Regions from separate parts of the Pseudoalteromonas marina genome, predicted to be linked through region 4. Evidence: predicted binding sites of a transcription regulator. Region 4 holds the regulator's gene; each other region holds the start of a gene.

Region 1 (8,160 bases), on a different contig from region 4:
ATAGTGCTTTAAATGCATCATTTGTATTGGTAACCGTCGCGAGTTTTTCGCAGCCTGCTTGCAAGCTTTTGGTAACAGTAAACCCTTCGCGGGCAAGTTTGATAGCTGGGGCTAAAATAGTACTTAGCGAAAGGGCTGCGTACTCATCTAATTCAAGGGCTTTTTGCCAGCCTTGAAGTGTAGCCGCTTGAGTCAATGCGCTTAAACCGCCACGCTCTGGTATTTGTTGCTCATTGCTGTAGGCGCTGATGTCGTTTGGTGCACGCCCGCATGCATCAATTGCGGTGGGTGTGCTTTGGTTTGGGTTATCAATAAGCCAAAAGCTATCGCCACCAATCGAGTTCATATGTGGGTAAACCACGCTAATAGCAGCGGCGGCCGCAACCATTGCCTCAGTGGCTGTACCGCCTTGTTTTAGTATAAAGGTGCCTGCCTCGGTCGCTGAGAAGTGCGGGGCCGTAAAGGCAATGTTGTGTGCGTTCATGTGAGAGTTTCCTGTTTAAAATATGCAGCTAGTTGTGTTGCGCAGGCAAGTAAGCTTTTATCGTTATTGTGGCTCATCATGAGTGAAAACCCATATGGATGGCCATTTGCTAGATTAGCTATTGGTAAGTGAACTTGCGCCGAGCGGCTCAAGCCCGCAATAGCCGATAGCGTAATTATTTGCATGCGTAAGGCGCTTGTGTCGGCGCCCAATTTAGGTGCGGTTGTTGGGGTTGTTGGCAAAAATAAGCAGCTAGTTGAATTTAGGTTTTTAGCAATTAATGTTTGCCATTGGATTTGAACGTTAAGTGCTTCTTTTTCTTCTTGGGCGGTTAGTGCCAATGCCATTTTAAAACGGGCCGCAATTGCCGGAGTAAACTGGGGAGGGGGCTCCGGCAACTGAAGCCAATCTTTGTGCGCTTTAGCAATAGCACGTCCTTGCAATATTCTAAAACTATCAGCGAGTTCGCTTAATAAGCTGATGTTAGGTAGTTCAAATTCTTTGTGGTGTTTAAAAAAAGGTTTGGTTTTTTTAAGCAGTTGTTTAAGTGGTGCTTGTAAAGCTGGGCTGACTAGCTCAAATAAGGGCTCACAAATAACCAAGGTATTTACACTATTAATAGCTTGGTTTGGTAACAATACATTGCCTACTTTTTCTAATAGTTCTGCGCTTTGGGTAAGCCAACCAATGGTATCAAAAGGGGGAGCTAGCGGAATTAGGCCATCTTTTTCAATTACGTTATGGCTTGGCCTAATACCAAATAAACCGCAATAACTTGCGGGGATTCTAATAGAGCCTCCGGTATCGGTGCCCAACCCGATGTCAGCTAAATTGCCGGCTACTGCGGCGGCCGATCCCATACTAGAACCACCGCATGCATGCCCTTTTATTTTGGGGTTTTGTGCTGCGCCATAGTGAGTATTATTACCTTCTAAGCTATAGGCAAGCTCGTCGGTATGGGTAAAACCTTTAAAAATACAGCCAGTATCCATTAATTTGTTAACACTACTTGCTGTTTGCTGGGCAGGTTTTGCTGCTTTAAACCAGCTAGGGTTACCTGCGCTGTTGCGCTCGCCTTTAACTGCAAATACATCTTTTACGGCTAGGCGCATAGTGCTTAGTGTGCCCGTTTGACTTGATTGCCAATTACTGGGTCCATGGTCACAAAATATACCTGTGTTTTTAGTTTTTAATTGCGTGTTCATTTTGTAACCCATCTACATAAAACTGACCAAATGGTTATTTACTAATTTTAAATTGAGTAAAAGAGAATAGTGTTGTTATTTTTTTAGCTCTCTACGTAATATCTTATTTTTATTAACTGAGCACTAATTGTACTTTGCATCGGTGGTTGTGGTTTTAGCGAACTTAATACAAGCAAAACAAATGCCAAAAGTAAATTCCTGTCCGATTGGTCAGGTTTTTGGGCGTTGCAGAGAGGGATTTATAATTTTTAAGTTATAAAGTGGGTGTTTTTAACCGCAAAACAAACCAACTTGGTGCATTGTTGCACCAAACTGGTTGTTATTATTTACACGAATTTATTAAATAAGGGGGCTTTACTAATTATTAGGCCATTAACGTCGCCATACAGCCAATCGTTTGGTGCTATTGCGGTACCCAGCATATTAATAACTTGGTCTTGATCGCCAAAACCGCGCTTAAGTGTGCTACGAGGGGTTGAACCAATCGCCATTACAGGTAAATCCATTGTTGCAAGTATTTCTATATCGCGGCAACAACCATTTATTACAACACCTTCCCAGCCATTTTGTAGCGCGCGTTCGGCCATAATGTCGCCAATAAAAGCAAAACGTTTGCTAGCAAACCCATCAATTACTAACACTTTCCCTTTACCATCTTGATGAAGAACATCGGCGGCAAACGAGTTGTCTTCTGGGCAGGTTACCGTTACTGCTTGGCCACTAAAGGTGGTTTTTTTACCAAAGTGGCGCAAGCCACTATCTGCTACTTGAACCGAGTTGCGGTGATCGTCGAATAGGTCGGGGGTTGTAAAGTTTTCCATGTGTTAGGCCTCGTTTGGGGCGGGTATTTTTAAGCCAATACCTTTTAAAATTATGTGGGCAATTGATTGTGTTATTTGTGCCACGTCGGTTTCGTCATATTCTAATTTATTCATAACTAGCAGTACTTCTGCTTGAAAGTCTGCGTAGTATTGTGTTGTTGACCAAATAGTAAATAAAAGGTGATGGGGATCCACTTGGTCTATTTTTTTTGCGTCCATCCAGGATTGAAACACATCAATTTTTTGTTTAACCCAAGGCCGTGTATTTGTTCTAAAGTAGTTTTGTAAATAGGGGGCGCCACGCAAAATTTCATTGGCAAATAAACGAGATTGAAGAGGTTGGTTTACGGCAAGTATTACTTTACTTTTTATGTAGTTATAAAGCACTGTTGCGGGGTCGTCTTCAGCGGTGACGTTATCAAGGCCTAAGTTCCAATTTGCTATTATTCTGTCTATTACCGCTTCGTAAAGGCCATCTTTGCTTTTAAAGTAATACAGTATGTTAGCTTTTGGAACGCTAGCCTCTTTTGCAACCATGCTCATGCTTGCGCCGTCATACCCATTAAGAGAAAATAATTGCTCGGCGGCATTTAATATGAGCAGTTGGTTTTTTTCCCGAGTGACTTCTTTTTTATTTGGTTTTATTTGTGTGGTCATTATTGATTGTGCGTGTTTAACGTGTTGATTGATTGTAGCTTTACTGACCGAAAGGTCAATTACTAAAGTGGCTTTAAATTTAACAGCACGTAAATATGCTTAGGTATGCAGAGGTTAGATGGAGTTAGCAGGTGTGTGTTTAGCGTATAGGGAGCTAAACACACCATGGTGTTAAATACTATGTTTGTTTAGCCAGTCTAGTGCTAAAGGCCATAAAGCGGCAGACCTTTTACTAAAAAACTTCATGTGGCCAATATCTTTCAGGTTATATTCACTGGGCGTTAAATGTAGCGTTTGTGCGTTAAGTTTTGGAAAAACAGAAAGCATATCAGCAACATTATCGTTATTTGCTATATCATCATCGCTGGCATTAATCCAAAGCGAAGGCATGGCTAGTTCATTATAAAAATGTTGAAATACTGTATTGCCAAATGCTGATTTAACATACCCTTGTGCGTTACACCATTTTTGCCACTGTTGAGCTACGCCTTTAGGTAAAGGCTCGCCCATACCAAACCATTGTGATTTAGTATGGCCAAATAGTGCATTACTCACCGGAATAACCCCATTCATAAAAAAGTGTGCTTTTACCTGATACGCTAAGCGCATATTGGTTAACTTGCCCGACGAACACGCAAAGTTGAACAGTGAGCTGAGTTGAGTGGCATTGTGCATTAAACCTACTAGCTGCCCGCCGGCACTGTGACCTATCAAATGGTAGTGGGTATTCGGAAATGTTTTTTGAAGTTGTTCTAGCACTGCGGGCATATCCTGCTCGCCCCACGATTGCAAATTCGCTTTACTATTTTTAATGCTGCCTTTAAGTGATTGGCCTATCCCGCTGTTGTCAAACGTAATAACGGCAAATCCATTTTGCTGCAAGTAAGTAGCAAAGTTTGCATAAAACTGCTGCTTAATCCCCGTTGCAGGTGCAATCATTACTGCGCCTTTTATGGTGTCTTCTGGTTTAAATACATGCGCGCTTAATGTTTGCCTGTTATTGCAGGTAATAGTGATGTGATCAAAGTGTGGTGTGGCCATTAGAGTTATTATTTTCCATATAAAGTACACAGGTGAAAAGAATAGCTGGTTAGACCAGTAGAGGCAATAATACTATTTTTCCCGTGTTCATGTCCTAATGGCAAAAAATCAAAAACAAGCTATTTTGCGTCACTATTCACCTGCGCTAGTAAGTCGAGTACTTTTTGTTGACCAAAAGTTTGTGCAAATTGCTCTGCTGTTTGGCCAGCTTTGTTTTGATGGGCGTTATCGCAATCAAGGCTGACAAGTGTTTTAGCTATACTAAATTCGCCTCTAAATATAGCGGCCATTAGGGCCGTATTACCACGCTTATCTTCAAGGCAGGCATTAGCGCCTAACTGTAAAAGCGTGTTAACTGTGCTTTTATTACCGTGATAAGTGGCAATCATTAGCGCGGTGTAACCTTTGTTGTTGTAACTATTAATAGGAATGCCTGCATCAACAAACTGCGTTATTACGGCGGTGTCGTCAGTACGTGCGGCAGCAAAGTAATATGCAAGTAAGCTGTCGTATTGTGCTTGTGCGGTTGTTGGCTCATTCACAGTATTTTGTTGTTCATTACCAAGGCTTGAAAAGCTCATTACTAAAGTAAATATAATAAGGAATTTACGCATACGGTTTACCTTTTAAAAAAAGAGGAAGGAGAGTCGATCCTTCCTCTTGGTTGGGTAAAATTATTAAAGTTTAGCGGCTAATTGTTTAACCATTTTAATATCGCCATTTACGGCTTTAGTTAAACGTGTACCGTACTCGCTGTCGGCTTTGTAGAAGTAGCTGAGCATTTTGTGCTTTACTTTGCTGTCTTTCACTTTGCCTAAATCGCCAGCTAAGTTGTCAACTAAGTTAGTACGCTCTTGCTTACTAAAGCCACGGTAAAGTACGCCAGCTTGTGCGAAGTTTTGCTGCTTTTTAATCGCGGCTTGTTGTACAAAACCTTTAAGTTCAGTGTTACTTCTACGTGCAATTGGGTTTTCTGCTACGTTTTCGTGACTTGGTTGGTAGTTCACATTACTTGTTGTATTACCGTAGTTCATTGCGCCGTCTTGGTTGTAGTTAACAACATCAACTTTTGCGCGGTTAATTGGCAATTGTTGGTGGTTAGCACCTAAGCGGTACATTTGTGTATCTGAGTATGAAAACACACGCCCTTGTAATAGTCTGTCTTCAGATGGCTCAATACCCGGGATTACATTTGCCGGTGCCATTGCAACTTGTTCTGTAGATTGAAAGAAGTTAGTTGGCATACGGTTTAAGGTCATTGTACCCACTTTTGTTTCTTTAACGTCTAACCACATTTTTGTTGCATCTAATGGGTTGTAATCAAAGTCATCTAACTGCGATGGGTCAAGTGTTTTAATGTATAGGTCCCACTTAGGGAAGTTGCCTTTACCAATTTCGGTGTACAGGTCGCGTGTTAAGTGTTGAAAATCTTTTCCTTGTACTTCGGCTACTTCTTTTGAATCTAGGTTGTCGATACCTTGTTGGCTTACCCAATGAAACTTAACGTATTTAACATCGCCTGATTTATTAATCATTTTATATGCATGCACGCCCCAACCATCCATTTTACGTAAGCTTGCTGGTGTACCGTAGTCGCTGTATACCCACGTTAACATGTGAGTAGAGCCCGGCTCGTACGAGAAAAACTCAAATAAACGGTTAGGATCTTGAATGTTATCTACCGGAGATGGCTTTAACGAGTGAACCATATCTGGGAATTTAATCGCGTCACGGATAAAGAACACAGGTAAGTTGTTACCTACTAAATCCCAGTTACCTTGGTCTGTGTAAAATTTTGTAGCAAAACCACGAGGATCACGCAGCGTTTCAGGACTACCTTTTGAGTGAATTACTGATGAAAAACGAACAAATACGTCTGTTTCTTTACCTGCTTCTGCAAATGGCGCCGCAATTGTTAAATCGTCTAGTTCTTTTGAGGCTACAAACACGCCGTGTGCGCCAGTTCCTCGCGCATGCACTACACGTTCAGGGATACGCTCGCGTGCAAAACGTTGCAGCTTTTGAATTAGGTGTACGTCTTCAAGCAATACACTGCCGCGCTCACCGGCGGTCATTGAGTTTTGATTATCGCCAACAGCTGCGCCGTTGTCTTTTGTAAGAGTGGTAACCGCACTTGCAGGTAATGCCACTGCAAGGGCTAATGCGCTTAAAGTTAATTTAGTTTTTGTTGTGTTTATTTGAGTTTTCATTGTCGACCTCATTATTTAAAAGTGCCGGCAGTGTTGCTGGCTGTTTAACTGTTAACGAGTGTATGGGTTAAATTTATTTCGGTAAAATTGATTGTTTAGATTGCAATAATCAAAAAAGTAGATTGTCATCTGCAGTAAATACACTTGTTGTGAATACGGCATGCGATTTTAGTCGTAACAGCTAAAATCAAAACTAATGAAAATCAACAGCTTTTTTATTGAGGTGTTGATTATTTGAACTATGTGGCGGGTTTTTAAGTTCACAACGTGTTGACATATTATAATAATAAAGAGAATATGCTCAATCTCTGGGCTTATGCTCAGGTCTGTGTTTGCATAAAACTAAATGCAATAAGGTAAAAAAATGAACCCTAAAATTGAACTGGTTATTTTTGACTGTGATGGCGTTGTAATTGACAGCGAAGTTTTAAGTGCGCAAGTGCTCATCGATATGCTTGTTGATAAAGCGGTGTTTATTGACCGTGCTTATGTACAAGAACATTTTTTAGGGTGCAATTTTAAAGCGGTTACTCAAAAGATAGCTGATGCTTTTAATGTTGAATTGCCAGAGCGATTTGAAGCTGATTATAGAAATGCACTTTTACATGAGTTTGAAACAGCCCTAATGCCCACAGATGGCATTAAAGAGGTATTGGCTAATTTAGCTACACCTAGCTGTATAGCAACTAGTAGTAGCCCTGCACGAACAGAAAAAGCATTAAGCGTAGTTAAATTGAGTCATTATTTTGATGAGGTGTTTACTTCAAGTGAAGTAAAAAATGGCAAACCTGCGCCGGATTTATTTTTACACGCCGCTAAAAAAATGGGGGTCAACCCAGCCCATTGCTTGGTAATAGAAGACTCTATAGCGGGCGTGAGTGCGGCGCTTGCCGCAAACATGCAAGTACTTCATTACAGCGGTGGAGGGCATATGCAAGGAGCTGTTAATTTTGTTCACAAGGCATACCCCGAGGTTGCTCATTTAACAGATTGGAAAGCGTTTTATGAAATGTATCCAACCCTAAAAATATAAAAACAGCGTTGATTTAGTCCCACACTGACATGAATGACGTTGTTTAAGAATTTTCGAGGTTGTGTGCGTAGCCGCACACACAACTAAATGCACGTTTTTGTGATTATTATCGTGTTAAAACAATAGGAAGTACCATGGCAACGAGTCCACACACACACACATTTAAAGATGTAAACGAAGAGCAACTACCCGTTGCTAATAATAAGCTTCATGGTTGGAAGCATTTTGCCGGTTTATACGCGGGTGAGCATGTTGCAGCCACTGAGTTTGTTATTGGTGCAACATTTGTTGCACTGGGTGCGTCAACAATCGACATTTTACTAGGTTTATTAATTGGTAATTTACTAGCAATGTGTTCTTGGTGGCTAATTACAGCGCCAATTGCAGTAGAGACGCGTTTAAGTTTATATAATTATTTGAACAAAATTGCTGGTAACTCAATGACTAAGCTCTATAACTGGGCTAACGTCATTATTTTTAGTGTTATATCGGCTGCGATGATTACGGTATCGTCCACTGCGGTTCGATTTTTATTTGATATTCCTGCACAGTTAGATTGGTACCCAAATAGTTTAGCGTTTGTGGGTATTGTTTTAGCCGTTGGCTCTATTGTTGTATTTGTGGCTATGTATGGTTTTTCTACTGTAGCTGACTTTTCTAAAATTTGTGCACCCTGGCTATTTGTTATTTTTATAGCGGGCTCGTTTGC
Region 2 (8,160 bases), on a different contig from region 4:
ATAAATGCGTAGCAAATGCATGGCGCAATGTGTGGGGTGATAATGGCGATTCAACCGATGCCAAAATAGCATAGTGTTTGATTCTATGCCAAAAGGTTTGTCGAGTCATGCCTACACCACGTTTTGACGGGAATACAAAGTCGGTGGCGTGTTTGATCATTTGTGCGCGGCCCACTTTTAAAAAAAGCTCAAGCCAATGCATGGCTTCTTCGCCCAGCGGCACTAAACGTTCTTTGTTGCCTTTACCTTTTACAAACACAACCGCTTGGCGTAAGTTAATTTGCTCCATACGTAGCCCAACCAACTCACTGACACGCAGGCCTGTGGCATAAAGCAATTCAAGCATGGCTTTGTCTCGTAACCCCATGGGTTCTTCAGTATTGGGGGCGTTAAGAAGCGCTTCTACTTCAGCTTCAGAAAGTGTTTTAGGTAAAGATTGCCCCGCTTTGGGTTGGGCAATATTTAGCATTGGTGTGTCGGTAATCATTTTTTCACGCACAAAGTACTGATAAAACCGTTTTAGCGCACTGATACTTCTCGCTGTACTGCGCGGCTTTAGGCCTAAATCAACCCGATGCGCTAAGTAGCTTTCAATGTCGTGCCCTGTTACCGTCATTAAGTTTTCGCCTTTTAAAAACTGGCAAAACTTATCTAAATCGCTTCGGTAAGCACTTAATGTGTTTTCGCTTACACCTTGCTCTAAATAAAGGCTATCTAAAAAGGTTTCTAGGTAGTCGCTATTGGTGCTCATACTGCTTTTATTTTCTGAAAAATCGTCAGATAGCGTTGTCACATTATGCTCTCATGCTTTGCTAAGGTATCAATTAAAAATACCTTACGGTAAACTTGAGCCTATCATATCAGGCAATTACACAGTGATAAATACGATGCAAATTGGTTTATTTTTTGGCTCTACTACGTGCTACACCGAAATGGCAGCAGAAAAAATACGTGACCTTATTGGTGACGATATAGTTAGCCTTCACAATATTAAAGACGAACCACTAAAAAATGCAGAGCAGTACGACTTTATCATCTTTGGTATTTCAACATGGGACTTTGGCGAAATACAAGAAGACTGGGAGTCTAAATGGGACGACATAAAAGACGTAAACCTAAATGGTAAAACCATTGCTTTATTTGGCATGGGCGACCAACAAGGTTACGGACAGTGGTTTCAAGACGCTCTAGGTATGCTGCACGACGAAATAAACACACAAACATTTACACAACTTGGCTTTTGGCCGAACGACAGCAGCTATGAATTTGAAGCCTCAAAGGCACTCACCCCAGATGGCAAACAGTTTGTAGGGCTCGCCCTTGACGAAGACAGCCAATATGAGCTGAGCGATGAGCGCATAGCCAGCTGGGTTGAGCAAGTAATGACCGAGTACGGCGAAACGCTTTAACTGCTTGAGAGCACTACTTGCCGCGCTATAAAACCGCGATTTAACACATTACCAATATTATTTGTGGTAAAAAGCCAAACACGCTTAGGTGTTTGGCTTTAGTTTTAATGCGCAACGCTAAATTTAACGAATAAGTTTAAAAGTTACGAATATCTACATTTGAGCTATTAAATTCAAACATATTTATTTTTCCACATTGTGCCACATGGTTAGTGCTGGCAAAGGGTGTATTGGCTTGGTTTATATCGCTTTCCCAGCCTTGGCCATTTTTAACAAATGCTTTTACCTCAAACCACCCATTTACTGCTTTGCTGCAATCCATGTCTACATCCAGCATCCAATAGTGTTCGCCCCAAATATTAAGCGGCGTAACGCCAAAGCCGTCATTAGTCACTGTTTTTTGGGCACCATATGTACTTGGCCACACGTTTGTAGTCCAATCGGCTGCGGTACCTTCTGCCTGGGCGCTTTGCCCGCTTTCAATACCGTACCAATCTAGATAGTTATCGTTTACTTTCCATGGGCTTGTAGTGGCATTTTTTAAATTGTTATGACGAATAGGCATCGCACATTCCATATTAGTTGTTTGACAGTTTCTACCTAAATTTGTATTTGCATAGGTATGATCTATTCCGCCGCGTACAAACATGTCTTGCCCACTTTGAGTTTGTGCGTTAATAAAAATGACGGTACGCTGCCAATCACCACTCGGATTTGAAGTCGAACCTTGTGATAACTTAGCGTTTTTATGAATTGCCATCGCATCCCAAGGCGCCACATTTAAATTAATAGTGCCGTTACTATTAACTGTAATAACCTCACCGCTACAACTTTTAGCATCGCCCGATAATTCACCTTTTAATACATTACAATATTGGCCAGGCGCCATGTCTGTTTGCACAGTGGCATTGAGCGCTGCGTCTTCTTTGTTAATGGCCATATGACCTGAGCTACCGCGGCCAAATGAAATCTGATTATTAGTGTTATCCCACCAATTTGTCACAGCCCAGTTGTCGGCGGTGTTATTTCTAAAATCGACGCCACCCGCTATGTATGACCAACGATGCTCACATTTCCAATTGCTTGCAAAACATTCTAAATTACCGCTGTTATGAACGGGAACACTCGGCCCGCCCGCATCGGTATCACCATGGAAATCGTAACTCGACATTACTTTTGGATAGCCATACGGATACGCCAACATAAATACGTTAGCTAGGTCGTATAAGCGGCCATCTTCAAAGGTAATTACGTTACCCGCACCACCATGCCCCCGCTGATTATCATGATTATCTACAAATACGACCGCTGACGAGCTTGGCATAAAGCCCCACCCTTCACCAAAATTACTTAACCATGCAAGCGAGCCGTTTCTAAATGTATTACCGAGTTGTGTACTGTATTTAAACTCGGTAACTAGCCCTGTACCTAAATACTCAGAGGCATCAACGGCTTCTGTTCCCTGATCAATCACTTCATGAAACACTAACGGCGAGCCATTTATTTTAGCCATAAGGCTTTGAATATCGCTAGCTGCTACGTGTTTAGCCGCATCAAATCTAAAACCTTTTACTCCAATAGCCTGAAGGTCGTTAATATAAGCAGCGAGAGTATTTTGCACGTAATTTGAAGACGTATTCAAATCAGCAAGTCCTACTAACTCGCAGTTTTGAACGCGGTAACGATTATTACCGTAATCTTCTGGATTTATACTACAGCTTTCATGAAAGTCTTGTGGGCTATAAATTGGGTATTGTTTATTACCAAACGTGCTACCCGCAACGCCATTACCACTGCCAGCCGCCATGTGATTAATTAAGGTATCTACATAAATATCGACCCCTGCACTTTTACAACGGTTAACCATATCTACAAACTGCGTTCGGTTACCGCCTCGGCTTTGCAGTTGGTAGCTCACAGGTTGATAGCGAGTCCACCATTGGTTGCCTGTAATATGCTCGTTAGGCGGAGACACTTGTACAGCAGCATACCCTTTTGGCCCTAAAAACTGCTCGCATTCTTGTGCAACATCGGGCCAACTCCATTCAAATAAATGAACAAACGTAGTGGGTGCAGCAGCTGCAAGATTAGGCAAAAGCAAACCTAGGCTTAAACCGGCGGTGGTGACCATTTTATTCAGCTTCATAGTGTGTGTTTCCAAATGTTGGCGGGCTAAACAACATGCCCAACGTTATTTACAAGTGGTTAACACTAGTCCTGAGATTGATTAAATAACAACTGAATACGTATGCATTATGGGTAAACTATCCTTTATTATTAGATAATACCCCTCACAATTACGCCATCTTTAAATAAAATGCCTTACACAAAGTAATGTAATCAGTAGTGTAATTATTGTTTAACTCTCTAATGCATAGCGTTGAATTGTCGGTTTGTGATTCTAGATAACTAAACGTCATTAAACTGCGGCTTATGGGTTTGCTAGGTGTCGCTTTTACTTGGCAATGTGCATTTAAATAAAGCCCTTTTTGAGTAGCAAGCTCAATAAATACTAAAGCCTCAGTGTTTGGCAGTATTAAACTAAACCGTGACTGTGAATGGCTAAGCCGCTTAAACGCGTTAATTAGCTCCTCAAAGCCCAAACCATCGGTGTGACGCGCAGTGTTTCGGGCGGCATTATTGCCTTTTAAACTGTGATTAAAGTAAGGCGGATTAGAAATGATGACATCAAAGGGAGCGTCACTATTAAAGCTTTGAATAGTTTGATGCTTAATAGCTATATTGGGCCACGGACTATTTGCTACGTTTTGTAATGCTTGATTGTATGCGTTTTCATCTATTTCAACCGCAGTAATACTCAATGCTGGCCTGCGCTGTTTACACATTAACGCCAATAATCCCGTGCCTGTACCAATGTCTAGTAACGAGTTTGCACCAGCTAAGTTTGCCCACGCACCAAGCAAAATGCCGTCGGTTGAAACCTTCATTGCGCAGATGTCGTGTTCAACCTTAAATTGTTTAAATGCAAAACCAGACATTTTTTCACCTTTTCATTCACCAAGCGCAGCATAGCGCGTATAATCAAGGTAATTGTCCACTATTTTAGACACTCTATGCAATTTTCTGAATTTGATCTTGATACCAAATTACTCGATGCCATTGATAAAATGGGCTACGAGAAGCCAACCAGTATTCAACAACAAGCTATTCCTGAAGCTCTTCAGGGACGTGATATTTTAGCGTCTGCGCCAACTGGCACAGGTAAAACAGCGGCATTTTTAATTCCTGCGATTCAATACTTATTGGATTTTCCGCGCCGTGAACCTGGTTTTGCCCGCGTATTAATTATGACGCCAACACGTGAGCTGGCTTATCAAATTCATGAGCAATGTGAGTTACTAGCCAAACGTACGCACCTAAAAATTGGTGTCGTGACCGGCGGTATTAACTACGGAACGCATAAAGAAATTTTTGAAAAAAATAACGACGTGTTAATTGCCACTCCAGGGCGATTAATGGAATACCTTGAAACTGAAAACTTTCATGCTGAACATGTCGAAATGCTTATTATTGATGAAGCCGACCGTATGCTAGACATGGGTTTCAAAAAAGAAATGAGCCGTATTTGTGACGAAGCTAAAAATCGCCGTCAGTGCTTTTTATTCTCAGCAACCCTTGAGGGTGACAGCGTAGAGCGATTTGCAGAAACCACATTAAACGATCCAGCTTTGTTAGAAGCTGAGTCGTCTCGTAAAGAAAAAGCTAAAATTCACCAGTGGGTTCATCTTGCTGATGATTACCACCATAAACTCGAGCTTTTAGTCAACACCCTTAACGGCCCAGACGTGAGTAAAGCCATTGTATTTGTTAAAACCCGTGAACGTTTAGAAACTCTCATTGGTGAATTAACTAATAACGGTGTAAAAGCCGCTTGGCTGCGAGGTGAAATGCCACAAGACAAGCGCATGAAAGCAATGGAAAACTTTCATAGTGGCCGCACTAAAATATTAATTGCAACAGATGTAGCTGCTCGCGGTATTGACGTATCTGACATTAGCCACGTTATTAACTTTGATATGCCACGTACCGCCGACGTATATGTTCACCGTATTGGCCGTACTGGTCGTGCAGGTAAAAAAGGCATCGCTATTTCATTAGTTGAAGCGCATGATATTGGTATTTTGTACAAAGTAGAACGCTACATTGAACAGAAGCTTAAACGCCGTGTAATTAAAGGCATTGAGCCTCAGCATAAAGAGGCTAAGCCACCGGTTAAAAAGCGCAAAGATCCGGTAAAAATGAAAGCAAAGAAAAAAGCGAAAGTTAAAAAGAAAAAGTAACTTAGCATATTTACCAAAGCCGGCGTATGCCGGCTTTTTAATGCGTGTAACATATGTAACCGGTGCATGTAACACCTACCCATTTAAATGTAATTATTGCCCACCTGAATTCCCACTTAATAAAATAACCTTATATTTCAATAAATTAAAACTGGCACTGAACTTGTAATATTAAACACAGAATAGCCAGAATATTTAATGGTTTGGCTAAATTTTTAATTGATATAAAAGGATTGAGTTATGAACCGCTTAAAGTTAACTATTGCGTTAGTTTCGTTTTGTTGTTTATTTTTGTTAGCCTGCGCTACCAAAGTGAGTGCAGCAACACACCTAGCCGTAGTCAGCAGCGTAGCAACTCAACCTAACCTTCAACAAACCATTACAAGCACGCTTCGTACTAACCCCAACTTTGCATTAAGCAATATTCGCGTACAGGTTAAAGATGGCGAGGTAGTATTACATGGTCAAGCGCAAACCGGTTTTGAACGTGCGCTTGCTCAAAAGTTTTTAGAAAATATGGATGGTGTTAAAATCATCCGTAACAAAATTAGTGTTATTTGAATCGCATTTTTATTAACTCAATTGGTCCTAGGCGCAGCATGTTACTCCAACACACGCTGCGCCTTTTTTGTGCCAGTATTTACTTGCAACTCGCATTAACTACAATAAAAAACTCGCTTTAATTACCTCTTACTTAACGCCTAATACCAATTGTAAATTGCATACATTACAACCTAATATTTGCCAAAATAATCCGCTCTTTAAATAATAAATTTATATTAAGCCTAGGCCTGTTTAACTGCCATTATTAAAGCGTGTTCTATCAAGGAGCAACATAATTACGGTGCGCGATTTGTGACCCAGTAAGCTAAGTACCTACTCCTGCATTATTTTAATGACTTCGCCTATGTAGGTATAACTTAAAGTCGTATACAGCTTATACGCCCTACTTGCTCTTTATTCCTATTATTAAGGCAACAAGGAAAAGCAACCTATGAGAGGAACACAAAAGTTACTGCATGTTTTATATTTATGTTGCGTTATCGTCGGTTTCGGGAAGTAACTACACAATAGGCTTAGCCTTATCGATATATCACATAGCCCGCTTTCAATTTCACCCCAAAAGGTAAATAGGCCTTAATCAATAATCGATTAACGTTGCTCTCACCTTCTCAAACACTTAAATAGCCATAAAAAAATGCAGCTTTATAAAGCTGCATTTAGTCGTTGTGAACCATAAGTCATTTTTATTTAAGCCCACAACGCGCATTTAAATGTAAAATTGCGTTGCGAGTGAGTAAATAATTCCCACTGGTATTAATGGCTCATTTATTCGTTTTGGCCTGAATCAGCTCCACCAGCGTTGCCTTTATTTGATGATTGCTGGTTAATTTTATCGCTGATCATGGCATCGAGTTTTTCACCGCCTTTAATACCAAAATCGAGCGTGCGAATAGGGAATGGAATACTAATATCAGCTTCATCCAACGCTTGTTTAACAGCAACTACGCCTTTATGACGCACTGTCATAAAGTCTGGTTCACCTGGGTATTTAATCCAAAACCACACCAATAAATTAATGCTACTGTCGCCAAAGCCTTCAGCATAAACATCGGTTTCGTTTTTACGAATGACAAAGTCCAAATCGTTAATCTTATCTACAATAACTTCTTTCGCTTTTTCAATGTCGTCACCATACGAAATGCCTACCGGTACCTCTATGCGTCTAACTCCAAGTGTGGTGTAATTTTTTAACACATTTCTGAATAATACCTTGTTTGGTACTAAAATTAACTGCCCGTAAAAGCTCTCTATTAGCGTATTACGCAGGTTTATTGAGTGTACTGAACCAAACACGTCGTCGGTTTCGATTACGTCTCCTGTTTTAAAGGGCTTGCGTATACCCATTGCTATGCCCGCAATCAAGTTTTCGGTCATATCTTGAAACGCAAAACCTATGGCTAAACCAACAATACCCGCACCGGCTAATAAAGAGGTAACCGTACCTTTTAAACCCACAAAATCCAGCGCTATAAATACCCCAACACACAGCACAATAACCTTAAATATTGAAGCCATTAAATCGGCTATTTGTTGAGAGTCGAGTGAACGGCGCAATATGTTTTTCATTAGGTTGCCAGCAAAGCGCGCTAGCATTGAAAATATAATGGCAATAATAACCGCCACTATAAAATTAGGAATGTGACTTATAACAACATCAAACCAACCGCCGAGTTTTTCTTCGATAAGTTTTTCAGCTTCTGTTATCGAGGGTATGCTGATCATTTTTTGCACCTATGAGTAAATAATAATGTGAATACTTAACTCATGTTTGCAAGTTTAGCGCCAGCATATAAAAAGCCATGCAATGCATGGCTTTTTGGGTATGTGTTTAGCTTTAATTAAACGCGTTAGTTTTGCTCGTCGCGCATAAATACCGGCTCTAACTC
Region 3 (8,160 bases), on a different contig from region 4:
TGTGCGCCTTGACCTTTAGATGCAGTGAAAAGTTCACCACGAATCGGATCATAAATAACGGCTTGGTCTAAACGACCTTTAACTTTAAGTGCAATAGAGATTGCGTAATGTGGAATACCTTTGATGAAGTTTGTTGTTCCATCGATAGGATCTACAATCCATTGGTAATCATCATCCTTGCCTTTGTGCTCACCTAGTTCTTCGCCCACAACAGAGTGAGTAGGGTAAGACTGTAAAATAGTGTCACGGATTACGGCTTCGGCTTCTTTATCAATATTAGTTACTAAGTCGTTAGCGCCTTTTTGTTGCACTTCAACTTTTGATAAATCTTCGCCAGCGCGAAGTAAAATTTTGCCTGCGTTACGCGCAGCGCGAACCGCAATGTTTAACATTGGATGCATGGAGTTACCTTTGGGTTGTAAAAGAACGTTTGTATTTTCAGCCGGCGTATTTTAGCGACTTTTGACATAAAGTAAACAATAAACCCTAAATACTTGTGGGTGTTTTTTGTACAGTCTTGAAAGTGTTGCACATTTAATTAAAACAAAAGTGTATTTTTAATTACCCACTAAAAATTTAAAAAAAGCGCTTTACCTAAAGTTAACTTGAGGTTTTATTGTGTGTTTAAATTAACTCACAAGGAAACAGTATGTATTTAGAACACGTAAATTTAGTTGTTAAAAACATTGATACCATGATTCGCTTTTACCAAGCCATTTTTCCCCACTGGGTAATACGAAGTGAAGGGCGGGGTGAATGGTATGGAAAACCAAGGCGTTGGGTCCACTTTGGTGACGACACGCAATACATAGCAATGAGCGATCATGGTGAGGGTGAAAACAGGGCGCTTTCAGGGCATCAAGTTGGGTTTGCTCACTTTGCTTACGTGACGGCTAATTTAGATAATACGGTGTCTCGTTTAAATAAAGCGGGTTTTTCAGTTCATAAGCAAGGCAATGAAAACCCATTTAGAAAAAATATCTACTTCAGAGACCCTTCGGGCTTTGAAGTTGAGTTTGTAGAGTACTTGTCGGATATACCTGCAGAACGAAATAATGATCTTTAAGCCCACCACTATATGGCTGCCAAAAGCAGCCATATTAAAGCAAATACAGTTGCACTTATTTACTGCTTACCCCTAGCTGTGACTTTAAATCGTTTGCAAAGCTCATGAACTTTTCTTTTATGGTACGTTTTATCTTTACTTCAATCGACCCTAGTATCGCTTTGCCTTCAATATGAATGGTAGGACCTTGACGCTTATTTAACGTTACTGATTTGTTTTCTAGCGTACTTAAAATACAAAACATTTTGGACACAACATTAACATGCTCGGGTACGTAAATTTCGTCGCTACCAAAAATGCAATTAACATGAATTGTCACGTTTTGATGGGTAAAGATAGCGTCGGTGAAATCAAGCACCACAGAGCCCATATAATTATTTAGGTAAATATTTTTAGGAACCACCCATTGTCCGCTTCGCTCGTTTGAACCCAAAATACTGCGCAGTGTAATGTCGTCATCGCTATTTTGTTGAGCACTGTAATTAGGCGTAAACTGCGATTGCTTTTCAGCTTTGTATTGCTTGTCGGTATTAAGTGTTAAGTCTTCTACTAACGTAAGCAGCACAGAATTGTCTTTTGCATCCATTGCTTTGTCTAATCGTCTTTCAAATGCCTCAACAGATATAACGCCATGGCTATAGTTATAAATTAACTGATCAATCACTTGTTCGCGTACTTGCTCTATTGGGCGGTCTTCAACTTTTACAGACATGGGGCATTCCTTAATTGTATTTGCAATTAGTTAACTAGTAAGCAAACCCTATACCAAAATTAATTTTGTTTATTATCAATAGTTTAATTTTTAAAGGCTTTTTGTTTAGTTGTTATATTAACGACACATTAACCAAAATAGCAATAATCTAGTAATTTTCACACGTTGAGAAAGTTTTACTCACTTGCCTGTAAATAGGGGAAATGCGTTAAACCTATAAGAGTCTATTTTTTTCGTTAAGCCTATGATTTTTAATAGTAAATAAAGTTGGCTTGATGTTCGCATTAGTTAAAGTGTCTTTAATCAAAAGGAGAAAGATTATGAAAACATTTAACAAATCTATTATCGCCGCGTTAGTTCTTGGTACAACAGCAATGGGTGCACAAGCAAACAGCTGGGAAAACGAAAGTAAAGATGCTTGGATTGATGGCAAGGCAGAAACTGTGCTTCTTATGAACACAGACCTAAACAACTTTGACATAAACACTGATGTAACAAATGGCAAGGTAGTACTTACAGGTAAAGTTGATAGCGAAGTAGAGAAAGAGCTAGCAGAAGAGCTTGTACTTAGTCTAGATGGCGTCATGGACGTTGAAAACAGCCTAACCGTTGTTAAAAACATGAGCGCTAAACACACAGATTCTAAAATGATGGATGATGATAACGACCTAACGGACGCTAAAATCACCACCGTTATTACAACACGTTTCCTATTTGATTCTGAAGTAGGTGGAACCGATATTGATGTAGATACCGATAATGGTGTTGTTACATTAAACGGCTCAGTTGAATCATCAGCGGAAAAGCAATTAGCAATCGAAATTGCAAAAAATGCTGAAGACGTACGTGATGTGGTAGATAACTTATCTATCGTAGCTGAATAACGTTATACTCAAAGCCCAGCATTGCTGGGCTTTTTGTTTTTAACTGTTTGAAGGAGCTAAATAATGGATATCATTCGCATAATACTGTCTGTTTTGCTACCACCACTAGGTGTTTTTTTACAAGTGGGCTTAGGTATGCATTTTTGGATTAATATTTTATTAACGCTATTGGGTTACTTCCCTGGGTTAATACATGCAATTTATATTATTGCTAAAAAATAATGCGCAGCTGAGCTATGTTTACGCCAGTTGTAAGTAAATATTGCTCAGCGCATTCTATTAATAAATATTATTTTTAATCATTTTTACTTTATTTTCCTAAAACTCCCCAAATTTACCCATTCACACTCTTTAAAAGATTACAATTTAAGCAGTTAGCTTATTGATTGTTAAAATAAAGGTTTTTGGTAGTGACAAGCCCTAAAAAAGTTTTTATACTGCAACCCGCTTTAGTCGCTCTGTGGCTGAACGCTTCAAAAATTAACTGCCTTGCAGTTATATAAAGTTGGCCCCTTAGCTCAGTTGGTTAGAGCACACGACTCATAATCGTTAGGTCCCCAGTTCGAGTCTGGGAGGGGCCACCACTTTTCAAAGCCTTCCAAGTAAATCCTGTTAAATTTTTACGCACTTAAAACCCAAAGCTCTACATTATTATCCTTTATTGGTTGATATATTGATTTTTAATTAATCTATAAAATTTCTAATTGCAATCAAATATATAGCTGTGTATTTTATTGGGTACAACAATATGTTGTTAAAATATATCTAAAAGGAAGTACCATGAAAATGAATAAAGTCACACTCTTATTATTAAGCTCAGTTTTTGTCACCCCTGCTGCATTTGCAGAAACACCTAACTTTAATTATGTGTCTGGCGGTTATTTAAATGCAGATCTTGATGGCGATGATTTAAACGGTTGGACGCTTGATGGTAGTAAATTACTAGACGATAACTTTTTTGTGTCTGGTCAATATAAGACTGTAGGCGACTCAGAAGATGGTTTGGATGTAGATCTAAATTGGTTGAGCGCAGGCGTGGGTTACCGTACTGCAATTAGTGAAAGCACTGACTTTTATGGTTTAGTAACGTACGAAAACATTGAAACTGAAGTATCGTTCAGCGGTACTGATTTGTCGGATGATGAAAATGGCTATGGATTATCTGTTGGTGTTAGATCAATGCTAACTGATAGCATCGAAATTGATGGCCGCTTAAGTTACATTGATATTGCAGACGACAGTGAAACAGCTATCACTTTAGGTGCTCGTTACTATGTGAATACAAATTTATCTGTAGGTACTAGCTACACCACAATAGATGATTTAGATTATATTAGCTTAACTGCACGTTACAGCTTTTGATCACAAGCAGTTAAATGAGCGCACTTATTAGTGCGCTTTTTAGTTTTTACGTAGCTACAACACGCTAATTTACGTGGTATAAGCCATTGCTGCGAATGTAAATAGTTGCTGGTATATCGCTTGTGTTCTCAAGCGAGTGAATGAACTTACCCGCAGATTCTACAAAGCTACCTGCACTTAAGTTTTGTGAGTTACTTTTTGAGCTGTATTGCACGTTGCCTGCAATTATCACTGCACGAAACTCATCCGCATCTGTGCTAATTTCCCCCTTAAACCCGGCTGGTAGTTTTATCATTGAGCCGTACATTGTCTCGGTGTCTCCCCAAAGGTAGGTTGTTTGTACACCTTCAGCATTAATATTGCTTACGTCGCTTTTGTCTAGCCAAACTAAGTTGTCTTTATGTACGTTTAATGGGCGTTCACCATTATCAAACTGTTTGTTTGTTGGTTTTACTAAATAAGGGCCTGAGTCTATTTCTAGGTAAATTAGATTTGTAGTGCCATTGGCTGCAGTAGTATGGTTTTCACCGGCAGGTTGTGTCCAAAATGATCCCGCAGGCATCCACATTTTTTCAGCGGTGGGGTCGTCATTGTGCATTTGGCCTTCAATTACGATACCTCGGTAAGTAATGTTATGAATATGCGGCGGGGACTCGAACCCTTTTTTAAAGCGTACTAGCATACCTGTTGCGGTATCTGCGGTACGATCGCCCCATAAATCGGCTGCACCGGGACTTTGCTCGCCTCTTAATGGGTTTAAATAGCCCCATTTTACTTTGTTCGCAGGTATTACTTTCGATTCGTACTCGTCTGCAAAAGTAGGTACAGATATAAGCGAAGTTGTGAGCATTAAAGCTGATGAAACAATTCTACATTTCATAAATATTTTCCTTTGCGTTGGGATAGAGACACAATAGTGAGTATTTTTCATTCCATAAACAGGCTAATGTTTAATACAGTTTCGTTAAAACGTGGATAATTGGCAGCATCAACGAATAGTTTTATAAAGGGGCGGATATGAAAATTGCAGATTTACGCGTATTACTAAAAGTTGCGCAGCTTCAATCAATAACAGCGGCTGCGCATCAGTTGGATATGAGCTCGTCGGCAGCGAGTGTCTCTATTAAACGAATAGAGCAAGCTCTTGGTACACAACTATTTGTTCGCACTACTAGAAAGATAAGATTGACCGCTGAAGGTGAGCGTTACTTACCATTATGCGAACAGGCGCTTGGGTTACTAATGCAAGGGCAAGCGGCTATTAATGAAAAGCCGGAGTGTATTACAGGCGAAGTGCGAATGGCGGTGTCGTCTGAAATGGGACGTAATTTAATGCGTGTTTTACTTAATGAGCTTATGGATATTCATAGTTCTATAACTTTGAGATTGCATGCAAGTGATAGCCGTGCTGATTTTTATCGTGATGGAATTGATGTTGCATTAAGAGCGATGAAAAAAGGTGTAGCTGAGGAGCTTAATTTATATGGATTTAAAATTTGTAATATTCCACACGTGGTGTGCGCTTCACCTAGTTACTTAAAACTGAATGGCGAGCCGTTAGTGCCGAACGATTTGAGCGAGCACAACGCATTACTCTACAAACTTTACGAAGTAGTGCACGCTGATTGGGAGTTTTATGATAATACACAGCAATACAAAGTTAAAATGAACAGCGATAGAGCTGTAAACGATGGTGATATTGTTAGACGCTGGTGTGTTGATGGTGCTGGGATTGCAAAAAAGTCAGCCATTGATGTAGCAGATGATTTGCTTAGCGGTAAGCTCAAACGAATAATACCCGATTATAAAATACCCTTAACAGAAATGTGGTTAGTGCTTCCGAGCCGGCAGTTTATTTCGCCTGCAATAAGGCTGATACGTGATGAGTTAAAAAGTAAAATAATGGCTCTTAGGGCATCGCTATTGGCAAAGCATATTTTGACTGAAGACGAGTGGCCTTGTGATGATGAGTACAAGGCCTGAATTGTGTTAATTTTTACGATATATCTCGTGGTCCATGTCGTAAATATTAACGCTTAAACTGTCAGACTCCCTGCAATAGGTTTTTAAACACGCAAGTAGGTGCTCACTCAGAGTTTGCTTTTGCTCTACTGTTCGCCCTGCCATAATGTGTGCTTGCACATGTATAAACCCTTCTTTCCCCACACCCAATTGATACTGCTGATATGCAACTGCGCGAGTTTTTATAGTTTCTAAATCAAATAAACCGCTTTCGAATGTGCATTTATGGATTTTTTCTACCAGTACTTGAGGTAATACAGGGAGGTCTTCTGAGTGCTCAATAATAATGTGCGGCATGCGGGTGGTTCCTGTTGGTTACGGCATTAAGCGTGTCGTTAATTGTAACAAATACACGACGGCTCGCTAAACCCCATACGGCTAAAATGTTTGTTTTAAACTAATTTAGTTGTGCTGATTTTTGATGTTAGTATAAAAACACACAGGTGAACCCAAGCTTATTAAAATAAGCGTGTAAAAAAACCTAGCTTATATTAAGGATGAGTATGAAATTTCAGCAAAAAATAAAACATTTAGCCGTGCTAATGGGCGCAGTAATTACGTTAAGTGCCTGCTCTGATGATGTGGCGTCGGTGAGTTTAGGTTTGTTTACTACAAAAGATGTGGTGGTGAACTCACAGCAAGATCCGATCATTAAAGGAGTGACGTGTCATATTAGTCATGTTGAGGCCGATTTAGACTTTTCTGATCCGTCAGACATGTCGATTGCGTGTCGTCAAACAGGGCCAATCACCGCGGAGCAATTACAAGAAATTGATCGTAGTAAGTCTGGTGAGGTGGTGTTTAAGTCATCAAAGAGCATTTTATTTAAATCGTTAAAGGTGCGCCGAATATACGACGCTAAAACTCGCACATTATTATATTTGTCGTATTCAACAAAAGAGTCGAGCGGCAGTCATCACCATGCATTATCTACTGTGCCTTTATATAACACGAAAGCATGGCAGTGGGCACAAGAGCAAGAATAATTAAATTAAGAGTACACTATGTTAGCGTTATTTAAATCAGCGCCTTTGTTAGAGCAACAAGAGCAGCAATGGCTTATTGATACTTTTATTTGGGCTGTAGAAAATTTTGATGCTGAGTTTTTTACTAAACATACGCAAATAATATTGCCTACAGGGCAATATTTTCCTGATTCGGTATCAAGTATTGAGCAAATGGCCACCAGCGTATTTAAGCGAGTAACTACGTATGCGGGAATGAGTGCATGGCCAATTCAATTAGTTGCGCCTCAGCAATTACAGCCACAAGTGTTTCCTCGTTTTGAGTTTAGTAGTGTAATACGTGGTGAGCGCTGTGAGTTAATTGTGCCGCCGAGCCATGTTATTAATATTTCGTTTAATCCAAATCAAATAAATCAGCCGCAAGATTTAGTTGCCAGTTTTGCCGGAACACTGGCTACTATTATGATTCATCATGTTGGTGTATTGCCTCCAGGGGGGAAGGACTTTCTACCCCAAGCTGCTGATGCGCTTGCCTGTTTTTTAGGTTTTGGTGTCATGATGAGCAATACGGTGTATCAGTTTAAAGGCGGGTGCGGCTCATGTTACAACCCGTACGCTAACCGTGAAGCACAATTGAGCGAAACACATACGGTATTTATGCATGCTTTGGTTTGCTACTTCAAAAAAGACAACGTATCTAAAAAACATTTAAAGCCCCATTTACGAAGCCAATTCAAAAAAGCGCAAAAAGAAATTAAAGCGCTGGTGAGTGAATCGGCAAACCCGTTATTACTGGCGTATGCACCTAACTAGCAAGGATAAGTGTGGACTATTTAGATGAATTTTTATTAATTGTTATTGCTCACTTCTTTGCAGTAGCAAGCCCAGGCCCTGACTTTGCTGTTGTGCTAAAGCAAAGTGTGCAACAAGGTAGGCGAAACGCATTGTGGACAAGTGCAGGCGTTGGCGGCGCTATTTTGTTGCACATAGCTTATTGTGTAATGGGTGTGGCGCTTATTTTGTCTCAATCGCCTAGTTTGTTTATGGCACTTAAATATGTAGCAGGCGCTTATTTGGCTTATCTTGGAATACAAGCACTAAGAGCGGCTAAGCCGGGCGCATCATCAACCAATGATATTGATAACCAAA
Region 4 (8,160 bases):
ACAAGCGTGATGAGCTAGGCGACAACAAGCAATTGTTAATTGCCACAGGTACGCCTGCATATTTTGAAGAAAAACAAGCCGACGGCACAATAATGAGCGCCAGCGCTAATGAAGTTAGATACGATGTTTCAACGCGTTTTTTAACATTAATTGGAGATGCAGAGATATCTCAAGCTGGGCAAAAAATGAATGCTAAAAGCATTACCTACGATATAGAACAGCAGCTTATTAGCGCCGAAAAAGATGAAAGCTCAACTGACCGTGTACACACTATCTTAGTGCCTGTGGAGCCTAAAAAAATTGACAAAGGCCAACCATGAGCACATTAAAAGCAGAGCTACTAGCCAAAAGCTACAAAGGCCGTGAAGTTGTAAAAAATGTGGGCTTAGAAGTTCAAGCTGGCAGTATTGTAGGCTTGCTTGGGCCAAACGGCGCAGGTAAAACAACAACCTTTTACATGATTGTAGGTTTAGTCCCTAGCGATAAAGGCAAAATATCTATCGACGAGAACGATATTACGCTTTTACCTATGCACAGTCGTGCTAGATTAGGCATTGGCTACTTACCACAAGAGTCGTCTATATTTAGAAAATTAACAGTGTATCAAAACTTAATGGCTATTTTAGAAACTCGAAAGGAGCTCACTAAGCAAGCCAGAGAAGATACATTGAATAATCTATTAGATGAATTTAGCATTCAACACATTCGGGATAGCAAAGGTATGGCATTATCGGGCGGAGAACGTCGCCGAGTAGAGATTGCACGTGCTTTAGCCGCAGATCCAAAGTTTATTTTGCTAGACGAACCATTTGCCGGTGTTGACCCTATCTCAGTATTAGATATTAAAAAAATTATTGAACACCTGAAAAACCGTGGGATTGGCGTATTAATAACAGACCACAATGTAAGAGAAACCCTTGATGTTTGCGAAAAAGCCTACATTGTTTCTCATGGGGAACTGATTGCTTCTGGTACCCCTGAACACGTATTAAATGATAAAACTGTACGCGATGTATATTTAGGCGAGCAATTTAGGCTGTAACATTTACGCCTTATTTATAAGCATCTGCTAGTATTAACTATAACAACTTAAAAGGATTGTTAGAGATACATGAGGCAATCACTACAGCTGCGCATGGGCCAGCAACTTACAATGACACCTCAGTTGCAACAAGCTATTCGCTTGCTGCAATTAAGCACATTGGATCTTCAGCAAGAAATACAAGAAGCGCTCGACAGCAACCCATTACTTGAGGTTGAGGAGCAAGACTATGCCGATGATCTTGCGGGCAAAAATGAGCAAAAAGCAGATAACGATGAAGTTACAGTAACCGTATCTGTAGATGAAGCCCCTAGCGAGTATGAACAAGACAGTGGTGAAGCGCTTGCTAAAGATACCGTAAGTGACGACATGGCAATGGACGTTAGCTGGGATGAGTACATGAGTGCAGCCCCTGCATCATCTTCAGGCCCAATGCCTGAAGATGAGTCTATATATCAGGGCGCATCAACTGAAACGCTTCACGAATATTTAATGTGGCAATTACAATTAACGCCATTTAGCCCTACAGATGAAGCCATTGCTATTGCTATTGTAGAAGCGGTGGATGATTCAGGCATACTGACACTCAGTTGCGAAGAGATTTTAGAGAGCTTTAATCAAGATAATGACGATGACGTTGAGGTTGAACTTGACGAAATAGAAGCTGTATTAAAGCGCATTCAGCTATTTGACCCAGTGGGTATTGCGGCACGTAGCTTACAAGAGTGTTTGTGTATTCAGTTAAATCAATTTGATAAAGGCACGCCTTTTATTGATGAAACAAAAATGATTTTAACCGAGCACATTGATTTGTTAGCTGCTCGTGACTACCGTACATTAATGAAAAAAACGAAGCTCAAAGAAGATGAGCTTAAAGAAGTAATGACACTTATTCATACGCTCAACCCTAAGCCTGCAGACACAATAGTACGAGAAGAGTCTGAGTATGTAATACCTGATGTGTCAGTTAAAAAAATTAAAGGCCGCTGGATTGTAGAGTTAAACCCAGACAGCATGCCAAAAATTCGTGTAAACAGCCAATATGCAGCGATGTCGCGTACAGTTAAATCAAGCGGCGACAGTCAATTTATTCGCTCACATTTACAAGAAGCTAAATGGTTTATAAAAAGCTTAGAAAGTAGAAATGATACACTTTTAAAAGTAACTAACTGTATTGTTAAACAACAACAGGGCTTTTTTGAACACGGGCCAGAAGCCATGAAACCGATGGTTTTAAATGATGTTGCTGAAATGGTAGAAATGCACGAATCAACAATTTCGCGCGTAACCACGCAAAAGTATATGCACACACCGCGTGGAATATTTGAGCTTAAATACTTTTTCTCAAGCCACGTAAGTACCGAAAATGGTGGAGAGTGTTCATCTACTGCAATACGTGCACTTATTAAAAAATTAATCGCAGCAGAAAACTCAGCAAAACCATTGAGTGATAGCAAAATTGCGGATATATTGGCTGAGCAAGGAATTAAAGTAGCGAGACGTACAATCGCAAAATATCGCGAATCTCTGGCTATTCCACCGTCAAATCAGCGAAAGAGCCTGATTTAAGACGCTAAACAAAGAGGGTAATGCTTATGCAACTAAATTTAACTGGTCGTCATGTAGAACTAACTGATTCATTAAGAGACTATATAAATACCAAATTTGCGAAGCTAGAAAGGCACTCTGATCATATTAATAATGTTCATGTCATTCTTGATATAGAAAAATTAAATCAAAAAGCAGAAGCAACTATTCATGTAAGTGGTGCTGAATTATTCGCATCCACTGAACATCAAGATATGTATGCAGCTATTGATTCATTGATTGACAAGCTTGACCGTCAAGTAATTAAACACAAAGAGAAGCTTGCTCGACACTAATATGATGAAATTAAGTTCACTTATATGCCAGGACTGCAGTAAAGCTGCGGTCCTTTTTAATAGTAAAAAAAGAATTTTAGAGTTTATTAGCGAGCTGGCTCACGATAAATTACCGTATTTATCTCAACAGGATATTTTGGGCGCTTTATTAACCCGCGAAAAGCTAGGCAGCACAGGGATAGGAAGAGGTATTGCTATTCCACATGGCCGAATGAGCGGCGCACAAGAACCTTTAGCATTGGTGTTAGTAAGTGAAACACCGATTAATTTTGATGCTATAGACAACCGCCCTGTTGATATTTTTGTTGCACTCATCGTACCTGAAGGCGATAACCAACAGCATTTAAAGACGCTAGCAACGATAGCTGATAAACTAAAAAATAAAGAATTTTGTAAGCAGCTTCGCTGTGCTAAATCGGATGCTGAGTTGTATCAAATTATTGTTGACCAATCGTAACAAATTTAAAGGGTGATTAATGGAGTTGATTATCATAAGTGGCCGTTCTGGTTCTGGTAAGTCGGTTGCTTTACGCGTTGTTGAAGATCTAGGTTATTATTGCGTAGATAACATTCCAGTAAATTTATTACCTTCTTTGGTAAGAAGCGTTTCTGATAACTACGATAAAATTGCCGTTAGTATAGATGTGCGAAATTTACCAAAAGAGCAAGATGAATTTAATCACATCATCGAATACTTACCGGGTTTTACAAAACCAACGCTGTTCTACTTAGACAGTGAAGATCAAACCCTTATTAAACGATTTTCTGAAACCAGACGCTTACACCCTTTATCAATAGATTCACTTCCGCTTGATTTAGCCATAAAAAAAGAAAAAGAACTTCTCGATGTGCTAATTACGCGCGCCGATTACATGATCGATACCAGTGAGCTAAGCGTTCATCAACTTGCTGAATCAATTCGCGAAAAAATATTAGGTAAAAAAGATAAGCAGCTGATTGTTACATTTGAATCTTTTGGTTTTAAACATGGCATTCCTAAAGAAGCAGATTACGTATTTGATGCGCGTTTTTTACCTAACCCGCATTGGGAGCCTGAACTAAAACCACTTAATGGCCTAGACCAACCAGTAAAAGATTATTTGGCTAGCCACAGCATAGTTCAAAAATTTACATGGCAAATACAAACCTTTGTACAAACATGGCTACCACACCTAGAGCGAAATAACAGAAGCTATTTAACTATTGCGATTGGCTGTACTGGCGGGCAACATCGCTCTGTATATTTAGCGCAAACAATTGGCGAAAGCTTTGCAGTTACGCATCCCAATGTAAAAATACGTCACAGAGAACAAGAAAAGTAATTTTACAAAACTAATAACCTGTTCAGCTTTGATAGAGTAATGTATGCGTATAGAAGACACTTTTTTAATACAAAATAAATTAGGACTGCATGCCAGAGCCGCAACTGTATTAGCCCAACTCGCTGTAAAATTTGATGCTTCAATCACCTTATTTCAAGATGATAAAGAAGCTGCTGGTGACAGTGTATTAGCACTAATGCTACTTGAAAGTAGCCAAGGTAAAGAAGTTAAAGTGGTATGTGAAGGGCCTGATGCAGAGCAAGCTTTAAATGCAATTGGAGAACTTATTTCGCAACGATTTAACGAACAAGAGTAACGTTAATTTTTAACATTTAAATAAAATAACTATAATCAAAATAACTGGCTGCTAGGTCGTACTCCCCCACCCATTAGGTAACAGTTACAGTATAAATAAAGGACGCCAATGCCCGAAGCTTTTGAACAAGACTACCCACTACAACAACTAAAACAAGTGACCAAGTCACTTAATAGTGGTCAGTTTGTTCAAGTTAGGCGCATGCTCGCAAAAACAGCGCCATGTGATACTGCGTTATTATTAGAATCATCTCCACACAAAATTCGTCGCTTGCTATGGCAGTTAGTTGATCCTGATGTTCAAGGTGATGTACTCGAAGAATTATCAGAAGACGTGCGCCTGGGTATTATTGCCCAAATGGAGCCTGAGCATATTGCTGCTGCCACTGAAGACATGGGTCACGATGACCTAGGTGAAGTATTACGTAGTTTGCCTGACACCGTTTACCAAGACGTTGTTAGCGCCATGGACACCCAAGATAGAGAGCGCGCAACACAAGCGCTATCTTATCAAGAGCGTTCTGCTGGTGCACTCATGAACACCGATACGGTAACTATTCGCCCAGATGTGACCATTGATGTCGTCCTACGTTATATTCGACTTCGCGGAGAGTTACCTGAAGGCACTGATGACCTGTATGTGGTTGATAAACATAACTGCTTTATTGGTGCTTTATCGCTGAGTACATTGCTAACTAATCCACCAGAAAAAATTGTTCGCGATTTAATGGATGAAGAATGTGAGTCAATTCCAATTTCAATGGATGAAAGTGAAGTCGCACAACTGTTTGAGCGCCATAATTGGATCTCGGCCCCAGTTGTTGATGACAACGATCAGCTACTTGGTCGTGTCACGATCGATGATATTGTTGACGTAATTCGTGAAGACGCCGAACATAGTTTACTGAGTTTGGCGGGCCTTGATGATGAAGAAGATACCTTTGCCCCTGTCTTAAAAAGCTCTAAAAAACGCTCAGTATGGTTAGGAGTTAACTTATTAACTGCGCTTGCGGCCGCCTTTGTAGCCAGTTTTTTTGAAAGCACACTCGATATTTTACCCATATTAGCAGTGCTTAATGGCATTGTTCCTTCTATGGGCGGTGTTGCTGGCAGTCAATCACTAACACTTGTTATTCGTGGTATAGCTGTTGGTCATATAAATCAAACCAACCAACGCTTTTTAATGATGAAAGAACTCGCTATTGGAGCACTCAATGGCATTTTGTGGTCATTGTTGATAGCGGGTGTTATTGCACTTTGGCAGTGGGACTTTATGCTCGGCGGCGTACTCGCTTTTGCCATGTTTATGAACTTAGTTGTGGCAGGGGTCGCTGGTGCAAGTATTCCAATTTTACTTAAAAAAATGAATATAGACCCTGCACTTGCAGGCAGTGTAGTGCTAACAACAGTGACAGATATTGTGGGTATTTTTGCCTTTTTAGGCACCGCTACTTGGCTGTTAATATAAATTTAAAAGCTGTTATAAAAAAACGCGCAGTTAATTTATAGCTGCGCGTTTTTATTGTCTCGGTAATAACTATCTGGCTTTTTGCCTATTTCCACCCACTTTAGGTTTTGTATTAGCCTTTTTAAATTGGCTAAATCCCGTATGACGTGTAAGCGCTGGGCGAGCCCCTTTACGGCCTTTATTAACGGTTTTACCCGCTTTTTCATCGCGGCCTTCTTCTGGCACTAAACAGTTTGGCCCTTTGCCAATTAGGTTAGCTTTACCCATTTTGCGAAGTGCTTCACGTATCATTGGCCAGCCCGATGCATCATGGTAGCGCAAAATAGCTTTGTGTAATCTGCGCTGGCGTGCTCCTTTTGGCACTGGCACTACTTCACTATTATTCTTGATATTACGCAGTGAGTTCATCTCTGTATGGTAAATAGTGGTCGCATTGGCCATTGGAGATGGGTAAAAGTTTTGCACTTGATCCAACTTAAAGTCGTTAGACTTAAGCCATAAAGCCATGTTTACCATATCTTCGTCTTTAGTTCCTGGGTGTGCAGAAATAAAATACGGAATTAAATACTGCTTTTTACCCGCTTCTTTCGAGTACTTATCAAATAATTCTTTAAATTGATCGTAAGCACCCATGCCTGGCTTCATCATTTTTGATAATGGACCGTCTTCAGTATGCTCTGGCGCTATTTTTAGATACCCGCCCACATGATGTGTCACCAGCTCTTTAACATAGCGAGGATCGCGTACAGCAAGGTCATAGCGAACGCCCGAAGCGATAAGAACTTTTTTAATGCCTTTTACATCACGTGCTTTTTTGTATAAGTCGATTGTAGGCGTGTGATCCGTGTCCATATGCTTACAAATATCAGGGTATACGCACGATAAGCGTCGGCAGGTACTTTCTGCTTTTTTGCTTGTACAACGTAATTTGTACATGTTGGCCGTTGGCCCACCTAAATCGGAAATAACGCCAGTAAAACCGGGCACTTTATCCCTGATCTGTTCAATTTCTTCAATAATGGACTCTTGCGATCGGCTTTGAATAATACGCCCTTCGTGCTCTGTAATCGAACAGAATGAACACCCACCAAAACAGCCGCGCATAATATTCACCGACGTTTTTATCATGTCGTAAGCAGGTATTTTAGCGTCGCCATAACGTGGATGAGGAATTCGTTGATAAGGTAATCCAAATACCGCATCCATTTCATGTGTTTCTAAAGGATAAGCCGGTGGATTCACCCAAATAGAGCGATCGCCATGACGCTGGAACAAAGCTCTTGCACAACCAGGGTTAGTTTCTTGGTGTAATATTCTTGAGGCATGCGCGTATAAAGGTTTGTTAACACTTACTTGCTCATACGCTGGAAGTTTAACATACGTTTTCTCCCATGGCTTAGGACGCGCTGGCTGCACGGTAATAGGCTTTGCAGCTTCTGCTTTTAAATCAATACCAGCTTGTTTAAATTCAGACTTACTGCAGCCAACATCATCGGCTCCGTAAGGATTTGGAATGGGGTCTATTTTACCTATTTTATCAATAGCTGTTGAATCACTGCCCCGCCAGCCTGGCAAAGGTTCTTTACGAATAACAGCAGTACCACGAATGTCTTGAATCGTATCCATCGTTTCACCACCGGCAATACGGTGGGCAACTTCTACTAATGGGCGCTCAGCATTTCCGTAAATCAATATATCGGCTTTTGAGTCAAACAAAATGCTACGGCGCACTTTTTCTTGCCAATAATCATAATGGGCTATCCTGCGAAGGCTGGCCTCAATACCGCCAATAACAATAGGAATACCTTTGTATGCTTCACGACACTTCTGAGAGTAAATCATCACCGCTCGATCCGGGCGTTTACCACCTACGTTGTCTGGTGTATAAGCATCATCGTGGCGCATACGCTTTTCAGCTGTGTAACGGTTAATCATTGAGTCCATGTTACCAGCAGTTACACCAAAAAATAGGTTTGGCCTGCCAAGCTCCATAAATGCGTCTTTTGTATCCCATTTGGGCTGAGCAATAATACCTACTCTAAAACCTTGCGCTTCGAGCACACGTCCGATTACTGCCATCCCAAAGCTTGGGTGGTCAACATACGCATCACCACTAATTATTATTATGTC

The links. Region 4 encodes sigma-54, which starts transcription at its own class of promoters, with help from an activator protein. Its sites were predicted from a motif close to GTTGGCACGNNNNTNGNNT; they were not measured.
Region 1: a site for sigma-54 is predicted at 1,860-1,878, ahead of PMAN_RS17280 (amidase family protein). Genes of this name have one in related genera too.
Region 2: a site for sigma-54 is predicted at 5,861-5,879, ahead of PMAN_RS12060 (BON domain-containing protein). Genes of this name have one in related genera too.
Region 3: a site for sigma-54 is predicted at 2,045-2,063, ahead of PMAN_RS12895 (BON domain-containing protein). Genes of this name have one in related genera too.

Annotation. Positions count from the first base shown of each region.
Region 1 covers NZ_AHCB03000012.1:306,526-314,685, forward strand. The annotation lists gene PMAN_RS17275 (gamma-glutamyltransferase family protein) at 1-484, opposite strand, end outside; gene PMAN_RS17280 (amidase family protein) at 481-1,689, opposite strand; gene PMAN_RS17285 (putative 4-hydroxy-4-methyl-2-oxoglutarate aldolase) at 2,016-2,510, opposite strand; gene PMAN_RS17290 (TetR/AcrR family transcriptional regulator) at 2,514-3,167, opposite strand; gene PMAN_RS17295 (alpha/beta hydrolase family protein) at 3,339-4,208, opposite strand; gene PMAN_RS17300 (ankyrin repeat domain-containing protein) at 4,328-4,789, opposite strand; gene PMAN_RS17305 (catalase) at 4,886-6,418, opposite strand; gene PMAN_RS17310 (HAD family hydrolase) at 6,783-7,451, shown strand; gene PMAN_RS17315 (purine-cytosine permease family protein) at 7,586-8,160, shown strand, end outside.
Region 2 covers NZ_AHCB03000007.1:181,832-189,991, forward strand. The annotation lists gene xerD (site-specific tyrosine recombinase XerD) at 1-793, opposite strand, end outside; gene fldB (flavodoxin FldB) at 888-1,409, shown strand; gene PMAN_RS12045 (alpha-amylase) at 1,546-3,555, opposite strand; gene PMAN_RS12050 (tRNA1(Val) (adenine(37)-N6)-methyltransferase) at 3,707-4,408, opposite strand; gene srmB (ATP-dependent RNA helicase SrmB) at 4,484-5,710, shown strand; gene PMAN_RS12060 (BON domain-containing protein) at 5,951-6,271, shown strand; gene PMAN_RS12065 (mechanosensitive ion channel family protein) at 7,040-7,996, opposite strand; gene yaaA (peroxide stress protein YaaA) at 8,122-8,160, opposite strand, start outside.
Region 3 covers NZ_AHCB03000007.1:359,518-367,677, reverse strand. The annotation lists gene suhB (inositol-1-monophosphatase) at 1-401, opposite strand, end outside; gene PMAN_RS12905 (VOC family protein) at 650-1,066, shown strand; gene PMAN_RS12900 (LiaF domain-containing protein) at 1,122-1,778, opposite strand; gene PMAN_RS12895 (BON domain-containing protein) at 2,099-2,662, shown strand; gene PMAN_RS12890 (YqaE/Pmp3 family membrane protein) at 2,726-2,884, shown strand; tRNA gene PMAN_RS12885 (tRNA-Ile) at 3,170-3,246, shown strand; gene PMAN_RS12880 (porin family protein) at 3,443-4,024, shown strand; gene PMAN_RS12875 (DUF4437 domain-containing protein) at 4,089-4,904, opposite strand; gene PMAN_RS12870 (LysR family transcriptional regulator) at 5,042-6,007, shown strand; gene PMAN_RS12865 (5-carboxymethyl-2-hydroxymuconate Delta-isomerase) at 6,014-6,343, opposite strand; gene PMAN_RS12860 (CreA family protein) at 6,550-7,032, shown strand; gene PMAN_RS12855 (hypothetical protein) at 7,051-7,824, shown strand; gene PMAN_RS12850 (LysE family translocator) at 7,836-8,160, shown strand, end outside.
Region 4 covers NZ_AHCB03000005.1:245,266-253,425, reverse strand. The annotation lists gene lptA (lipopolysaccharide transport periplasmic protein LptA) at 1-320, shown strand, start outside; gene lptB (LPS export ABC transporter ATP-binding protein) at 317-1,042, shown strand; gene PMAN_RS01185 (RNA polymerase factor sigma-54) at 1,112-2,611, shown strand; gene hpf (ribosome hibernation promoting factor) at 2,638-2,925, shown strand; gene ptsN (PTS IIA-like nitrogen regulatory protein PtsN) at 2,930-3,382, shown strand; gene rapZ (RNase adapter RapZ) at 3,402-4,247, shown strand; gene PMAN_RS01165 (HPr family phosphocarrier protein) at 4,291-4,563, shown strand; gene mgtE (magnesium transporter) at 4,672-6,030, shown strand; gene PMAN_RS01155 (YgiQ family radical SAM protein) at 6,100-8,160, opposite strand, start outside.